One region of the Thioclava sp. L04-15 genome, then DNA from elsewhere that is predicted to be linked to it. Evidence: riboswitches for the same ligand, from Rfam matches in the RefSeq annotation. Region 1 holds a riboswitch; the other holds the start of a gene.
The links. Region 1 has a riboswitch for thiamine pyrophosphate ahead of thiM (hydroxyethylthiazole kinase). Riboswitches for the same ligand answer to the same signal wherever they lie in the genome.
Positions count from the first base shown of each region.

Region 2: another riboswitch for thiamine pyrophosphate. It lies ahead of thiB (thiamine ABC transporter substrate binding subunit); the one in region 1 lies ahead of thiM (hydroxyethylthiazole kinase).

Region 1 is NZ_MPZW01000003.1:349,011-352,438, reverse strand. It holds gene cobA (uroporphyrinogen-III C-methyltransferase) at 1-18, shown strand, start outside; cobalamin riboswitch at 50-269, shown strand; gene BMI90_RS10055 (energy-coupling factor ABC transporter permease) at 300-965, shown strand; gene cobF (precorrin-6A synthase (deacetylating)) at 1,030-1,791, shown strand; TPP riboswitch at 1,961-2,055, shown strand; gene thiM (hydroxyethylthiazole kinase) at 2,116-2,904, shown strand; gene thiE (thiamine phosphate synthase) at 2,901-3,428, shown strand, end outside.
Region 2 is NZ_MPZW01000001.1:110,514-113,941, forward strand. It holds gene aroC (chorismate synthase) at 1-952, opposite strand, end outside; TPP riboswitch at 1,167-1,273, shown strand; gene thiB (thiamine ABC transporter substrate binding subunit) at 1,310-2,302, shown strand; gene BMI90_RS00580 (thiamine/thiamine pyrophosphate ABC transporter permease ThiP) at 2,278-3,428, shown strand, end outside.

The DNA.
Region 1 (3,428 bases):
AGCGCGCATGAAGAGTGATCGAAACTTGACGCGGCCCGGCGGGTCGCGTTTACCTGAAACCCTGTTTGGTGCCCGCAGATGCGCAAAGCGCAGGGCTCAATCGGGAACGGGGAAGGGTGGACCAAATTGCGGCACCCGAAGCCCCGGCCGCCCCCGCGACTGTATGCGGTGAGCGCGCTCCGACAAGACCACTGGGGATTGCCCCCGGGAAGGTGGAGTGGCGCTTCGACCCGCGAGCCAGGAAACCGGCCAGCAGCCACATCAACCGCCGTCGGGTGTGACGGCAAGGAGAACGCGATATGCATATCGAACCCGGCATCGTCACCGGTGCCAAGATCGTCCTGAGCTATGCCACGGCGGCCACCGCCGGTCTTTATACCCTCAAGATCGCCGCGCAGGCCGTACGCGAACAGGGCCCCGTTTCACTGATCGCCCGCGCCGCCATCGCCACCGGCGCGGTCTTCACCTTCTTCCAGATATTGCCGCATCATGCGGTTGGCGTTTCCGAGGTGCATTTGATCCTCGGTTCGACGCTGTTTCTACTGCTTGGTGCCGCGCCTGCGGCGATCGGGCTGGCGCTGGGGCTTCTCATTCAGGGCCTGTTCTTCGCGCCCTTCGACCTGCCGCAATACGGGATGAACGTGACGACGCTTCTCGTGCCGCTCTTCGGGCTGCAACTTCTTGCCAAGCGTCTGATCGCGCCGGGCACGGCTTACGTCGACCTGAAATACGGTCAGGCTCTGGCGCTTTCGACGGCCTATCAGGGCGGGATCGTGGCATGGGTCGCGTTCTGGGCGCTCTACGGTCAGGGGTTTGCCGAGGTGGGGCAGGTGCTGACCTTCGGGGCGGCCTATATGTCGGTGATCCTTCTCGAGCCGCTTGTCGATCTGGCGGTGCTGGCGCTTGCGAAGCGTGCGTCCGCCCTGCGCGGCAGCGGCTTCGTCACGCCGCGCCTCTACGCCTGAGCGACGTCCGCTGAACGACGACGAAAGGGGGCCGCCAATGGCCCCCTTTCCCCTGGAGAGACGCATGATCGAACTTGCCCTGATCGGTATCGGCACCGGAAACCCTGATCACGTCACCTTGCAGGCGATCGAGGCGATGAACGCTGCGGACCTCATCATGATCCCGGTCAAAGGCCCCGAGAAAACCGAACTGGCCGAACTGCGCCGGACATTGCTCGCGACGCATCTGAAAAATCCCGAAACGCGCGTGGTCGAGTTCGACCTGCCGGTGCGCGACGTGGTTACGACCAGCTATGGCGCGACCGTCGCGGATTGGCATGGCGCGATTGCCGAGGCCTGGGAGACGGTGATCGTCGACACGCTCGACCCCGGAACCCCCGGCAGGGTCGCCCTGCTGGTCTGGGGCGATCCGATGCTCTACGACAGCAGCCTGCGTATCGCCGGGATATTGGGGCGTCGCATTCCGCTGAGACCGCGCGTCATTCCCGGCATCACCGCGATACAGGCGCTTTGCGCAGCCCATGCCATTCCGCTCAACGAGGTGGGTGCGCCGGTCATGATCACGACGGGGCGGCAGCTGCGCGACCACGGTTGGCCGGGTGATGCGGAAACCATCGTCGTGATGCTCGATGGAGAGTGCTCGTTCCGGTCGCTCGATCCCGAGGGATTCCGGATTTGGTGGGGTGGGTGCGTGGCGATGCCGCAAGAGCGCCTTGTCGCCGGAGTTCTGTCCGATGTCGCTGCGGAGATCGTAAAGGTCCGGGAGACCCTGCGGGCGGAAAACGGCTGGGTGATGGATATCTATCTGCTGCGCCGGATCGGTTGAACCTGCGAGACCTCGCCTGTGCGACTGCGAACGGGGGATCGGCTGGCCCGCAAGTTTTCGGGAGGCGGAAGCGCCTTTCATGACCATTCCAGCCACTTTTTCGGCGCCGCGCGACGCCTGACCCGGCACACCCGCTTGACGGGCGCGCGCGAGAATGTCACCTCTGAGCGCGAAGCGACAGGGGCGCTCGGGCAACCGGGCTGAGACGAACCCTTAGAACCTGAACCGGATAATGCCGGCGGAGGGAGGCGCACGAGACGGTCCGGCGCGTTCCCGCCTTCCCTCTCGCACCCTTCCTGACGCCAAATGCTCAAGGAGAGTGCGATGGAAGATCCCGGCCAATATCTCGCGATGATGCGACAGACCGCGCCGCTCGTTCACAACATCACCAATTACGTCGCGATGAACGTGATGGCGAATGTTCTGCTCGCGGCGGGGGCTTCGCCCGCGATGATCCATGCCCGCGAGGAGGCGGCCGAGTTCGCGGGCATCGCGCAGGCGCTGAGTGTCAATATCGGGACGGTCTCGCCGCCCTGGGCCGAGGCGATGGAGGCGGCGGCAACGGTCGCGGGCGAAAAGGATGTGCCTTGGGTGCTTGACCCGGTCGCGGTCGGCGCGACGGGGTATCGGCGCGCGCTAGGCGCGCGGCTCCTGGCGCTCCGCCCCACGGTGATCCGTGGGAATGCGTCAGAGATCCTCGCGCTCGCGGGGGCGGTCTCGGCAGGCAAAGGGGTGGATGCGGGCGAAAGCGTCGAGACCGCAGAGAACGCCGCGCGCGCGCTCGCCCGGCATGGCGGCGCGGTGGTCGCGGTGACGGGTGCGGTCGATTTCGTGACCGATGGCACGCGTGCGGTGCGGATCGCGAATGGCGATGCGATGATGCCGCGCGTGACGGCCCTGGGGTGTTCGCTGACCGGGGTGGTGGCCGCGTTTGCCGCAGGTCAGTCGCCCTTCGAGGCGACGGTCGCGGCGCTGGCCTATTACGGCCTTGCGGGGGAACGCGCGGGGGCCGCGAGCGAGGGCCCCGGAACCTTCCAGCCGGCTTTCCTGGATGCGCTCCATGCAATTGATCCGGCAGCTCTGAACGCCGGTGCGAGGATCGAACTCGCATGATCCCGCCGCTTTGTTTCGTCACCGATCCGGTCGCGCCGCAGCCGGTGATCGCTCAGGCCCTCGCCGCGGCCCAGGGCGGTGCGGGCTGGGTGCAGCTGCGCGACAAGACCCTGCCGGATACGGAGTTCGCGGCGCTCGCCCGGGCGCTGATCGCAGCGCTTGCGCCTCATGAGGTGCCGCTCATCGTCAATGATCGGGTGGAGATTGCGATCTCCGTCGGTGCGCCGGGGCTCCATATCGGCCAGAGCGACGGCGATCCGGCGGCGATCCGCAGCCGGATCGGGCCGGAGATGATCCTTGGTCTCTCGATCGAGGCCGAGGCGCAAATCTCCGCCGTGCCTGCGGGCGTGGACTATCTCGGCGTCGGACCGGTCCATGCCACGGGATCGAAGCCCGATCACGCCCCGCCGATCGGGCATGAGGGCTTCGCGGCGATCGTCGCGCGTACGGAGCTCCCTTGCCTCGCGATCGGCGGCATCACCAAAGCCGACGCCGCCGCGATCCGCGCGGCTGGCGGTGCCGGG
Region 2 (3,428 bases), on a different contig from region 1:
CTTCGCCCGCGACATTGACCGAGCGGCGGGGCGTCAGGATCGACGAGGTCGGCTTGACCGCGAAGCGCACGAGGATCGGCTGGCCGGTCGTGATCCCTCCGAGGATGCCGCCGGCGTGGTTCGACAGATATTCCACCCCGTTCGGCCCCATCACCATCTCGTCGGCATTGTCGACGCCGGTCAGCGCCGCTGCCGCCATCCCCTCGCCGATCTCGACACCTTTCACCGCGTTGATCGACATCATCGCCGCGGCGAGTTCGGTATCCATCTTCGCATAGATCGGCGCGCCGAGACCCGCCGGGCAGCCTTCCGCCACAACCTCGATCGCGGCGCCCACCGAGTTCTGCCCCTTGCGGATCGCGGCGAGGTAATCGGCCCATTCGTCGACCGCCTCGGCATCGGGAATGAAGAAGGGGTTTTGCAGGATCTGGCTGCGGTCGAAGCGCGCGCGGTTTATATGCTTCGCACCCATCTGGACCATGTAGCCGTAGATCTTCAGATCAGGGACCAGCTGGCGCAGCACCGCCTGCGCCACACCGCCAGCGGCAACACGGGCCGCCGTCTCGCGGGCGCTCGAGCGCCCGCCGCCGCGATAATCGCGCACACCGTATTTCTGGTGGTAGGTGATGTCTGCATGACCGGGGCGGAACTGCCGCGCGATCTCGCCGTAATCCTTAGACCGCTGGTCGGTATTCTCGATCATCAGCTGGATCGTGGTGCCTGTCGTCTTGCCCTCGAACACGCCCGAGAGGATGCGCACCGCATCGGGCTCCTTGCGCTGGGTCGTCTCCTTCGACTGGCCCGGACGGCGGCGGTCGAGGAATTGCTGGATGAACCCCTCGTCGATCTCGATCCCCGGAGGGCAACCATCCACCGTCGCGCCCAGAGCGGGCCCGTGGCTTTCGCCCCAGGTGGTGACGCGAAACAGGTGACCAAATGTGTTGAAGGACATGGGCGCGGCCTCGATCGGGTATGTTTGGCGTCTGCTTTAGCAACCGGGGCGTGGCGAGGCAACGCGGATGGTGGTGCGCAACATAGGAAAGGCGCGCCACGGGGCACCGCCGGGGAGCGCTTGGCGCATGCCCTCTCACCACTCTATCGCACCATGACCTGCCCCGGCGCCCTCGCCTTCATACTTGCACCGCCCTGCGCCTGCCCTTAGTTTGCGCCTCACCTCGGGGTGCCGGCGCAAGGCTGGCTGAGATGCGATCTTCGCGAACCCGTTGAACCTGAACCGGTTAAGACCGGCGGAGGGAAGGTAGCCGGATCCCCCGGCCCCACTCCGCCCGGCAAGCCCAAGGAGTGAGGCATGAAAACCCACCTGATGCTTGCGGGAGCCCTGAGCCTGATCGCCACGATGGCGGCGGCCGAGGACAAGCCCGTGCTCACCGTCTACGCGCCCGACTACTTCACGAGCGAATGGGGCCCCGGCCCCGCGATCGAGAAGGGGTTCGAGGCGATCTGCGACTGCGATCTGAAATTCGTGGCAGGCGATGTGCTGCCGCGCATCCTGCTCGAAGGCGACAAGACCTCGGCCGATATCGCGATTGGTCTCAATACCGACGTGACCGCCAAGGCGCGCGCCACCGGCCTCTTTGCACCGCATAACGAGGATACTTCCGATCTGGCCATGCCGGTCAAATGGGACGATCCGATCTTCCTGCCCTTCGACTGGTCCGAGCTCGCTTTCATCTATGACAAGACGAAGCTGCAAAACCCGCCCAAAAGCTTCGAGGAACTGCTAGACGCTCCGAAAGACGCCTACAAGATCGTCATCGAGGATCCGCGCAGCTCGATCGCGGGCCTGTCGCTGCTGCTCTGGGTGAAGGATATCTACGGCGACCAGGCCGAGGCTGCCTGGGAAAAGATGGCCCCCAAGGTGCTGACCGTGACGCCGGGCTGGTCCGAAGCCTACGGGATGTTCACCGATGGCGAAGCGGACATGGTTATGAGCTACGTCACCTCGCCCGCCTATCACATCATGGCGGAAGAAGATGACAGCAAGGTCGCGGCGATCTTCCCCGAGGGGCATTACTTCTCCCCCGAACTGGTCGCGCAGCTCAAGACCTCGAAGCACCCGGAGCTGGCGCAGAAATTCCTCGATTACGTGCTGAGCCCCGATTTTCAGGGCATGATCGCGACGGCCAACTGGTCCTTCCCGGCGAAGCTGCCGCATGACCAGCTGCCCGAGGTCTTCCAGACCCTGCCGATGCCCGACAAGACGCTCTATCTGGACGAGGACGAGGCTGAGAAACTGCGCGGACCGGCGCTGGAAGAATGGCAGCGCGCCTTCGCGAAATAACGCCTGCGGCCCTGGCGAGCGCGGCTCTGGTCGCGCTCGTTCTGGGCACGCTGGCGGCGGTGGCGATCCGAGCAGGCGGGCTGACCGGGCTGCGCGCAACCGATCTCGCCGCGATCCGCTTCACGCTCTGGCAGGCGGCGCTTTCGGCGCTGATCTCCTGCGTGCTCGCGATCCCGGTCGCGCGCGCGCTTCACCGCCGCCGCTTTCCCGGGCGCGGGGCGCTGATCTCGCTGCTTGGCGCACCCTTCATCCTGCCGGTGATCGTCGCCGTCTTCGGCCTGATCGCGGTTTTCGGGCGGCGCGGGCTGGTCAACGCCATGCTTGCGCCTCTGGGGATCGAGCCGATCACGATCTACGGGGCGCAGGGGGTGATCATCGCCCATGTCTTCTTCAACCTGCCGCTGGCGACGCGGATGATCCTACATGGCTGGCAGGCGATCCCTGCCGAGCGCTTCCGCCTTGCCGCGACGCTTGGCTTCGGCCCGTCCGAGGTCACCCGCCATCTCGAACGCCCGATGTTGCGCTCTGTCCTGCCCGGCGCGTTCCTCGCGATCTTCCTCGTCTGCCTGACCTCTTTCGCGGTGGCACTGACCCTTGGCGGCGGCCCGCGCGCCACCACGGTGGAACTTGCGATCTATCAGGCCTTCCGCTTCGATTTCGACATGGGCCGCGCCGCGAGCCTCGCGCTGGTGCAGGTCGCGATCTCGGTCACGGCGCTGCTGATCGCGGCGCGCGTAACGATGCCCGCGAGCTTCGGCGCGGGCCATGACCGCACAACGCGACCCATCCCGCAACTCGCAGGTGGTGCGGGGCGCACCTCCCTCGACGCGCTCGCGATCGTGCTCGCCGCCGCCTTCCTGCTCGCCCCGATCGGCGCGGTCTTCGCGCGTGGTCTGCCCGCCCTGCCCGAGCTGCCCGCGATGATCTGGCCCGCGACGCTGACCTCACTTGTGATCGCGCTCGCCTCCACCCTCGTCACGCTCATCATCGCCCTGCCGCTGGCGCTGGCCGCCACCCGCCACCGCTGGGCCGAGATCGCGGCGATGCTGCCGATGACGGCCTCGGCGCTGGTGATGGGCACGGGCGCGTTTCTCATTGCGCGGCCCTTCATCAACCCCACGAGCCT